3 regions of the Bradyrhizobium sp. USDA 4474 genome follow, and region 2 is predicted to be linked to each of the others. Evidence: riboswitches for the same ligand, from Rfam matches in the RefSeq annotation. Region 2 holds a riboswitch; each other region holds the start of a gene.

Region 1 (3,271 bases), 300 kb from region 2:
CGTCACTGCATTGGCGAAATCAAGTTCACTGACCGACGGCTCGATCCGAAGGTTGATCACGCTGCGCGAGAGCACGGTGGCGACGAAGCACAACTCGACACCGAACTTCTTGAAGTCGATTGTGAGGGCTGGAAAGCCGTTCGTCGTTTGGGTCGGGATCGGGACGGGAAACTCGCCGCCGGCAAGGAAGCGGGCGGCATCGCCGGAAAGCGTGGTCAAGTTCGGTTTCGCCAAGCTGCGAGCCAATCTTTTGGTTCCCAAATGCAGAGATCAGCACGTCCACCGAGCCGCCGCCGGCGGTCCTAATAAGGCGACCTCACGTTGCGCAACATCGCTGGCGCGCTGGGGGTCGAGTGTTTCCACGCGCGAGGTTTTCTGCGACAAGGGCGAATGCCTGACGCGCGTCGGCAAATCCCTTGTTGCGAGCGACATGCTGCATCTAACGAGATCGGGTTCGGAATTCCCGGTTTCGTCGATCGTCTCAAAGCTGGGTGTCGAATAGGATGACGCTGCGGTCCAATTGACGGGGTCGGCGCAAATCAGCTGTCAATCGGGCTATGCCGACCGCGTCGAGCTTCTCGCGGATCATTTGATTAGATGCGCCGGCATTGCGGCAGTCTGCCCTGACAGGGCGGGCACATTGCCGCGGACGACCGCTTCGGGCTGTTCCCGAATTGCCGTTTGCTGGCCCGCCCGGCAACCGGGCGAAGGTCGCGGCGCTGCGGGTGTGCTCGGTCGTCCCTCGGACTGCCGCCATACTGAGAGCCGGGTTCAGGAAGAACTGCCTATTGCTGAGCGCCGCCTCACAGCGTCAGATGTTGGCTGTTCGCTTGAACCACTTCCTTGGTAGGCCAATGTAGTAGCCGCGCCTGCGAAGCTCTAGCCCGGATCTATTGAGCGTATCGCAAATGGATTTCACAGGCGTGCCGGCATCAACAAGCTTGCGCAGCAGTTCGTCTTCTCGTTTGGTCCAGCGAGGAGAGCCGAGAGTCAATTTCAATCCAACCTCTTAGCCCACACTTCGTCACACTCTAATCTGTTCACATGAATTTCGCCATCCTAAAATTTCGCATTCCAGAACACGACCTAAAATCGTAGAAAAAGCTTGGGCCTCCGGCGCCTTGTCTGTCCCAGTTATCGCGTCGGCCTCAAGAAAGGAATGGCAGGCGAGGCGCTCCTTCGAAAGCTATACGTTGGCATAGACGAAGCTCCCGGATCCTCTGCCAACGAGATTTCGGAGCCACTAGGATTCAGCCAGACTTGTAGGACAACCTGTGAGATGGCCGTGCGGCCGAGGAGTTAACCCCGCTAGACCGGATACTTGACCCGCGATGAGCGGCCCCAGCCGCAACTATGTCGGCAGCTACATCAGGACGTCGAAGTGGGGAGCTATCGGCTATCGCCGCGATGGGCTAACGCTAGAATTAGTCCGCCGCGCGGCCACCACGCGCCCAGCCGAGAAGAACTCCGCCATTCTCAAGGGGGGACAAATTCGCAAGCAAGTTTGCACATTGCCCGCATCACGTGCGAAGAAAGCAAGACGTCCGTTCCCCGGCCCAACAGCGTTGGATGTGGGGAGCAATCAAACGCTCCCAGCATAGCAGCACACGTGCTCTGTTTTGGCCTTGCAGTTCCATTCCCGCATCTCGTAGGATGGAAGCTAAGAGGGAACCCGGTGCGCCGGCGACGGCTATTCCGAGGCTGCCCCCGCAACTGTAAGCGGCGAGCGGTTGTCATCGTGGCGCGGTGACGCGCACTGTCCGTGACGACATCGTCGACGTCGCCAAGACCATGGTGAAGCTGGAGGAGAACTTCGTCGACCTCGCCTTCGGCCTCGGCAAGATCGAGGGCATGCGAGCTGAGCAGATCCACGCCTACGTCCGCTATGTCGCCGACTGGCGACTGACCCAGCTGCGGATTGCCCCGGTCTTCGGCTTCTTCGAGGCCAAGGAGGGCGGATTCACCCAGCTCAAGGCGCATCCATTGCCGTGGCTTGTCGAGATTCTCAATGGTGTCGAGCACGCCTATTTCTTCGAGCAGCGCGCCACGGAGTACTCCAAGGCGGCAAGCCGCGGCAGCTGGGACGGCGAAAACGGGGTGTGGGCGGCTTTCGGCCGTATCTAGCCCATCTTTATTGATGAAGGGCCTGTGGGTGGCTGGCGAGGCGAGTGTGGTTTGACCCGCTGATGGGACGTGAGATTCGGTTGCTGAGACCAATTCTGCGCTGACATCATCGAGGCAACCACACCGGCCATGGGCGACGATACGATTCTGCCCTTCCTGTTTCCAGCGGTCGGGCGCAAGACGATCACAGCCGCCTTTGATGGTGGGCGGCTGTTTTCAGCGGCTATGATGTGGAGGGCTCCACGACCCGAACCCGCTCGAATGCGACAGGCGACTAAAGGACTCCTCGTTCTGTGGATTCATAGCACCCGAAGGATCATTGAAATCCCTTGGCTGCCTTCAAAAGCGCCCCGAGCTTATCCGGCGGCGTCCCGACCATCGACCGCGCCTCCGGCCGGTCGAACATAAGGCGATCAGGCCAGCCTAGCTGTCCTCTCACCGATGACTTTTCTAGTGAGCGCCTCGTGGCCAACCGAATAACCCTTGAGATAGATGTCCTCAGTAATTGTCAACACGAAGCTATTGCCCGAGCAGTCGTGTGCTTGACGCTCGCAGCCATCATAGGCTCGTCTGTATTGTTCTCGACGGCAAGCGGCTCACACGGGCCGCTTTTCGTTTTATGGATGGCCGCGCAGTCTCGTCAGCTTTTGGTCAGCCAGCGCGGATACGGAGCCCCGGAGTTAGCGGGACGTGGCAGGGACAGCGCGATGGCACCAGAACGGTCAGCGCCGAGTCACGTGCCGCTAGCTTCTATGGTAGTGCGGGCGGGGCAGGGACAGCGTCCTGTCATGCCCCAAGCCAACAGGCGCCGAGTCTCGCCCGCACTGCCTGCGATCCCTCACGGACACTCAGGGAGCGAGAGGAGATTGTCCGGTTGAATTCCATCCACTGTTGTCTTGATGTACTTGTGTCGGCCGTCGGTCGCGACGATGACCTCGACAGTGATGCCTGATTCTTCGACGTAGAACTCCCACTCGCGGCTTTCGATATCTCCAATAGTCTTCGCGACGGATAGCCTCCATCGCGTTCCGTCTGAATTCAGCCCGCCGACAAATTTGATTCTCTCATGTGCGTTTCGCCTGTCAGACGTGTTTATGCAACGAATGCGCACGCGTTTTGCCATGCGGGGTCTCCCGTCTCTGCAGGC
Region 2 (3,271 bases):
ATCGGCTGCGCGTAGGTTGACGCAAGTTCAATTGTACCATCGAGCCCGACTTTCCAGGTGATAACGTAGTGTTCGTCCGATTTGTTGTGTTGGTGCCTGGTCCACGAAACGAAAACAAAGTCGTCTCCGCCAAGTTCAGCGACGCCCCACATTTGGGGGACGAACTGTGCCACCTTCGAGACATTGGAGATGATTTGTTCTACCGTTTCACCATCTTGCGCCCGCCAAGCCGACTTGAATCTCTCGATAAGGGGGCTGTCGACCGACCGGATACGGCTGCTCGTGGCGGCCGGCCAGGCGAGGCAGATTAGAGATGCACCTAGCCACAGATATAGCAGGGGTCTTGCAAACAGTCTCTTCATAACCTCGGCGTCTCCCATCCAGAGACTTAGGCAGCAGGTGACTTGAACTTGCTCTGAGCGAGAGGCAAGAAGTTAGCGACGACGCGATAAGGCTGTTCGACGCCGTTGCCTATGTCACGCGGCGCTAACTTCCCTGTCAGCGACAGCATTCCAATTGGCTGAGCTGGCATGCCCAGCAGCAGCAGTCTGGGCATGCCGACGGATTGCATTCTTCGTGCCAGGCAATGGGCGAAAATACGCATCGATTTTGTGTGTTCTTGTCGCCTTTCCGACGTGCGCATGTTTCGATGCTTCCATTCGGCGCATCGGCCGCAGCTTGGACCCCCTTGTCCCGCAGTAGAAGAAGCGAGCGCCTCGGATGGAAATCTGATCCCGGCTTGGAGTGCCGCTGCCACCATTGAACGGTGTGCTTCACGATCGCCTTCTTCGTTGACCTACATGCCGGCCAGCGACACGAAGCCGAGTTAGCCGCCGACGTTGAAGTCTGGCTGGCAGGCGATCAATCGGCGCGCCGCGTGTGGTGCCCGAGTGCGCCGAAAAAACCTCCGCTATCGATGCGGATCCTTTAGCAAAGAAGCCGCTGCCCGGTGCAGCTGCTGGGCGAACGCTGAAACGAAGCCGCGTCGAACGCTGCATCTGCTCGAAATGGCGGTAGTCCTCGCCGCGAACGCTGCCTTTGTCCCTGCCATCGCCATAGCGTGCAGAGGCATCCCATGGCAGCTACCGATGCTCACTCGAGACTTTCTGACACGCGATCTCTGACCAGCCAATGTTTCCGGGTGGCGGTTAATCGTTGAGACGCACAGTCATTCGCCGGTCAACGGTCATTCGCTTACCAGATGTCGCAGACTAGCTTGGTACACAATCTGAGAGGTTGACGGGAAAGGTCTCCTACCGATAATCCAGGTCGTCGAGGTTCTCCGGGGCGTGTTCGATCCGGAGCTAAGAGGGAAGCCGGTGCAATGCCGGCGCTGCCCCCGCAACTGTGAGCGGCGAGCCACTGTCCAACGATGTCACTGAAGCCTCCACGGCTTCGGGAAGGCCGGACAGCAGCGACGACCTGCAAGCCAGGAGACCTGCCCCGGCAAAATATTGGTCCACGGGCGGGGTGTCTCGGTGGTGCGCCAAGCAGCTGTCGCATGCGCGACTTCGACTGCCTGCGTCCGCCATGGCCTTGTCCCCAACAGGGGTTAAGCTATGTCTCTTCTCTCTCTTCCCGTTGCTACGCTCGGAACGCCACGCATCGGTCCACGCCGTGAACTGAAATTCGCTCTCGAAAGGTATTGGGCCGGTAGGATAAGCGAACAGCAGTTGCAAGAGGACGCATCCGGCCTGCGCGCAGCGAACTGGGCTCGTCAGAGCTCTATCGGCGTCACTATCATTCCGTCGAATGACTTCTCGCTGTATGATCAAGTGCTCGATACAAGTGTCATGGTTGGCGCGATCCCGGAGATCTACGATTCGAAGGGAGAATCCGTTTCCCTTGCGACGTACTTCGCCATGGCCCGCGGATCGCAATGCGACGACCTCGACCCGAGTGTCGGTCACGGCCTACGAGGATCTGGCGCGCCAGCGCAGGAGATGACCAAGTGGTTCGACACCAATTACCACTACATGGTTCCAGAGTTTCACAAGGGACAGGCGTTCAGGCTGTGCTCTCGCAAACCCATTGAAGAATATGAGGAAGCAAAGGGTCTGGGCTTTCAAACCCGCCCCGTTCTTATCGGACCGGTCACATTCCTAAAGCTCGGCAAGAGTGCCGATAACTCGTTCCAGCCCCTCTCCCTGTTGGATGATCTGATTCCGGTCTATATCGAGGTTCTTCATGAATTGGCCAAACGAGGGGCAAGATGGGTTCAGTTTGACGAGCCCAGCCTGGTCCTTGATCTGGACGAGGCGGCGCGAAAATCCTTGCTACATGCCTATAACCGGTTGGCAAAGGAGGGACCGGCTATCAAAATCTTGGTTGCCAGCTATTTCGGCGCACTAGGCGACAATCTGGATACTGCCTTGAGCCTGCCAGTGTCCGGCCTGCACGTCGATCTGGTTCGATCGCCGGAGTTATTGGAGCAGATCATTGCTGACGGGCGAGCTGATCTCGTCTTGTCGCTCGGTGTCATCGACGGCAGGAATGTATGGAGGTCGAACTTGTCGTCGCTACGCCAGAGGCTAGAGCCCGCGATCGCGAAGCTCGGTAAACACCGTGTACAGCTAGCTCCATCCTGCTCGTTGCTTCACGTACCAGTCGATGCTGAACTAGAGACCGGGCTCACTTCCGACGTCAAGAGCTGGCTCGCCTTCTCGGTTCAGAAGATGCGTGAGCTTGCGATCCTGGCGCGGGCACTCGCTGGCGACCGGAATGTCGGGCAAGCTCTTGCCGAGTCGGAATGCGCTGTGACTGCCCGCCGGAGTTCGCCGAAGATCCATGATGCGAATGTTGCTGCCCGGATGAGGGCGATCGACCAGAAGATGCGCCGGCGAACGAGCCCATTTGCCCGTCGTTCCGAGATTCAAAGGGTGCGCTTCGGACTACCAGCGTTCCCTACGACGACGATCGGATCATTTCCACAGACGGCTGAGGTCCGAGGTGCTCGTGCGGCGCATGCGAAAGGCACGATGAGCGACGAACAATATGACAGGTTTCTTAAGGAGGAGATAGCCCGCGCTGTACGTTGGCAGGAAGACATTGGGCTTGATGTCCTTGTGCACGGCGAATTTGAGCGCAATGACATGGTGCAGTACTTTAGCGAAAAACTCGCAGGCTTCGCATCGACCAGCAATGGATGGGTGCAGTCCTATGGCTCGCGCTGCGTTCGTCCCCCGATCCTGTTTGGCGATGTAGTGCGGCCGAAGCCGATCACCGTAGAATGGTGGCGCTACGCGCAGTCACTAACGAGCAAGCCAATGAA
Region 3 (3,271 bases), 1.2 Mb from region 2:
GTGGCGCACGCGCTCGCCGACCGCTTGCAGCAGCAGCCGCATCGGCTTGCCCGCGACCGCGATATAGCCCTTGGCGCGCAGCACGTTCTGCTCGCGCGCCAGCTTCTGGACCGATGCGAGCAACGCATCGACGTCAGCAATCTCAGGGAGATCGATCACGAGAGAGGCGAAATCGTCGTGCTCGTGCTCCTCCTCGCCGTCGTGATGCGAGGGACGCGCGGCGAGATCGTTCTCGGCGGCGGCGCCAAGGCCAAGGATGACGCGTGCGTCGATCGCACCATCGGTAATGGGCAGCATCGGCACGCGGCGCGGCATCTCGGCGGTGATCGCGGCCTTGGCGGCTTCAATGCCCGCAGCACCCGCAAGATCGGCCTTGGTGAGCAGCACGATGTCGGCGCAGGCGATCTGATCCTCGAACACCTCCGACAGCGGCGTCTCGTGATCGAGATTCCCGTCGGCCGCGCGTTGCGCTTCGACGGCATCCGGGTCCGGTGCAAAACGGCCGGCGGCGACAGCCTCGGCATCGGCGAGCGCGATCACACCGTCCACGGTGATGCGCGAGCGGATCTCGGGCCAGTCGAATGCCTTCAGCAGCGGTTTCGGCAATGCCAGGCCCGAGGTCTCGATCAGGATGTGATCGGGCTTCACAGGGCGAGCGAGCAACTTCTCCATGGTCGGAATGAAATCGTCGGCAACGGTGCAGCAGATGCAGCCATTGGCTAGCTCGACGATGTTCTCTTCCGGACAGTTCTCGTCGGCGCAGGACTTCAGGATCTCGCCGTCGACCCCCTCGCTGCCGAACTCGTTGACCAGCACGGCGAGCTTCTTGCCGCCGGGATTTCCGAGCAGATGCTGGATCAACGTCGTCTTGCCGGAGCCGAGAAAGCCGGTGACGACGGTCACCGGGACTTTTGCGAGCGAGTTCATTCGGCGGCCTCCGGCAACGCGACAATGGGGGGAATGCGGGCAAGCGATTGCTTGCGGAAGATTTCAGGCCGGCTGCGCCAGGGCACGAGGCCATCTGGCGCGGCGGCATACGCGGCGGCGCCGGCAACGACGTCCTGCGCGTTGGCATCCGAGAGCCGGCCGTAGACATAGGACCAGCGGCCGGGCGCGCTGAGCGCGACCGAGCAACCCTGGCTACAGGCAGAGAGGCATTCGACGGGAACCAGTTTGACACCGTCGGGAACACCGGCCTCGAGGATCGCGCCATGCAGACGCTTGCCGGGCGTAACCTCGCCTTCGCCGAGCGTCTGGCCGGCGCGACAGGTGATGCAGACATGCAGTGTGACGGTCATCGCCTCTTCCAGAAGTATCAGCCGGAGGCGAAGAGGCCCACGAACCGTTCTTGCGAAGGCTCGTTTCCCCGTCGCGGAACACCCCGTCCGCCGGTCCAAAAATCGTCCGCGCTGGCAGGTCTCCCGGCTTGCGGAGCAGGGCTTTGCCCTTCGATCCCCGCCTTCCCGATCCCCTGGGGGTTCAGTGGCTTTGGGCATCTCTCCGGTCACGGTCGCGGGGGCGGCTGCATTTTGGACCCAATCTTGCCGATTCGGACCCTATCGCATTCCCTCTTCGCCTGTCATAGGACAGGAACCAACGCCGGGCCACCATTTGCCCCCGGCCGCCTCTTGTCAAGCCGAAGGACCCTGTCAGATGACGCCTGAACCGGATAGCCAAACGGCCGACGAAACCGACGCCAAGACCCACGCCAAGACCCACGCCAAGACAGACGCGAAGAACGAGGCGAAGCACGCCGCAAAAATGGCGAAGATCAAGGTCGCCCGCGACAGGATCATGGCGACCAAGAGCGGCGAAAAGGGGCTCATCATCGTCCACACCGGCGCCGGGAAGGGCAAGTCGTCCTCCGCCTTCGGCATGATCGTGCGCTGCGTCGCTCATGGCTTCCCCTGCGCGGTCGTGCAGTTCATCAAGGGCGCCTGGGATACCGGCGAACGACGCCTGCTCACCGGCCATTTCGGCGAACTGTGCCAGTTCCACGCCATGGGCGAAGGCTTCACCTGGGAGACGCAGGACCGCGCGCGCGACATCGCGGCTGCGCGCGCCGGCTGGGAGAAGGCAAAGGAGCTGATTCTCGATTCCAATCTGCGCATGGTCGTGCTCGATGAGATCAACATCGCGCTGCGCTACGATTATCTCGACATCGGCGAAATCGTCGATTTCCTCAAGACGTCGAAGCCGCCGATGACGCATGTCGTGCTCACCGGGCGCAACGCCAAGGACGAGCTGATCGAGATCGCCGACCTCGTTACCGAGATGACGCTGGTGAAGCATCCGTTCCGCTCCGGCATCAAGGCGCAGGCCGGCGTCGAGTTCTGAACGTGACGGCACGCGCGCTGATGATCCAGGGGGCCGGTTCGGACGTGGGCAAATCGCTCATCGTCGCCGGCCTCGCGCGTGCGTTTACGCGGCGCGGCTTGCGCGTGCTCCCGTTCAAGCCGCAGAACATGTCCAACAATGCCGCCGTCACCGTCGATGGCGGCGAGATCGGCCGCGCCCAGGCGCTGCAGGCGCTCGCCGCGGGCGTCGAGCCGCACACGGACATGAACCCGGTGCTGCTGAAACCCGAGACCGATGTCGGCGCGCAAGTCATCGTGCATGGCAAGCGCATCGCAACCGCGCGCGCGCGCGACTATGCGGCGATGAAGCCACAGCTGATGGGCGCGGTGCTGGAGAGCTTTGAGCGGTTGAAGGCGCGCAGCGATCTGGTGCTGGTCGAAGGCGCCGGCAGCCCGGCCGAGGTGAACCTGCGCAAGGCCGACATCGCCAATATGGGTTTTGCCCGCAAGGCCGGCGTGCCCGTGGTGCTGGTCGGCGACATCGACCGTGGCGGCGTCATCGCCCAGCTCGTCGGCATCAAGACGGTCATCGAACCTGATGATGCCGCGATGGTCCAGGGCTTTGTCATCAACAAGTTCCGCGGCGATCCCACGCTGTTCGATGACGGCTACAGACTGATCGAGCAAAGGACCGCCTGGCGCGGCTTTGGCGTACTGCCGTGGTTCGCACGGGCCGGCGAGTTGCCGGCCGAAGATGCGCTGGGCCTAAGCGATGCCCGCAAGCCGGGCCAGCGCAAGATCGCCTGCCTCGCATTGTCGCGGATCGCCAATTTCGATGATCTCGATCCGCTGAAGCTCGAGCCTTCAGTCGATCTCGTGATGGTGCGTCCGGGCGAAGCGATACCGGGCGACGTGCGTCTCGTCATCATCCCCGGCTCGAAGTCCACGCGTGGCGACCTCGCGTTCCTGCGCGC

The links. A riboswitch is a leader RNA that binds a small molecule or an ion and turns the genes downstream of it on or off. The one in region 2 is predicted to bind cobalamin.
Region 1: another riboswitch for cobalamin. It lies ahead of ACVW16_RS24140 (hypothetical protein); the one in region 2 lies ahead of metE (5-methyltetrahydropteroyltriglutamate--homocysteine S-methyltransferase).
Region 3: another riboswitch for cobalamin. It lies ahead of ACVW16_RS30775 (DUF1636 family protein); the one in region 2 lies ahead of metE (5-methyltetrahydropteroyltriglutamate--homocysteine S-methyltransferase).

What each region holds. Positions count from the first base shown of each region.
Region 1 is NZ_JBSRZJ010000002.1:4,723,899-4,727,169, forward strand. Features, by position in the region: partial or broken gene ACVW16_RS24130 (type II and III secretion system protein family protein) at 1-310, opposite strand, end outside; gene ACVW16_RS24135 (hypothetical protein) at 812-1,000, opposite strand; cobalamin riboswitch at 1,618-1,813, shown strand; gene ACVW16_RS24140 (hypothetical protein) at 1,792-2,124, shown strand; gene ACVW16_RS24145 (DUF3892 domain-containing protein) at 2,963-3,247, opposite strand.
Region 2 is NZ_JBSRZJ010000002.1:5,022,100-5,025,370, forward strand. Features, by position in the region: gene ACVW16_RS25305 (hypothetical protein) at 389-643, opposite strand; cobalamin riboswitch at 1,259-1,460, shown strand; gene metE (5-methyltetrahydropteroyltriglutamate--homocysteine S-methyltransferase) at 1,560-3,271, shown strand, end outside.
Region 3 is NZ_JBSRZJ010000002.1:6,219,991-6,223,261, reverse strand. Features, by position in the region: gene cobW (cobalamin biosynthesis protein CobW) at 1-927, opposite strand, end outside; gene ACVW16_RS30775 (DUF1636 family protein) at 924-1,298, opposite strand; cobalamin riboswitch at 1,395-1,613, opposite strand; gene cobO (cob(I)yrinic acid a,c-diamide adenosyltransferase) at 1,654-2,337, shown strand; gene ACVW16_RS30765 (cobyric acid synthase) at 2,358-3,271, shown strand, end outside.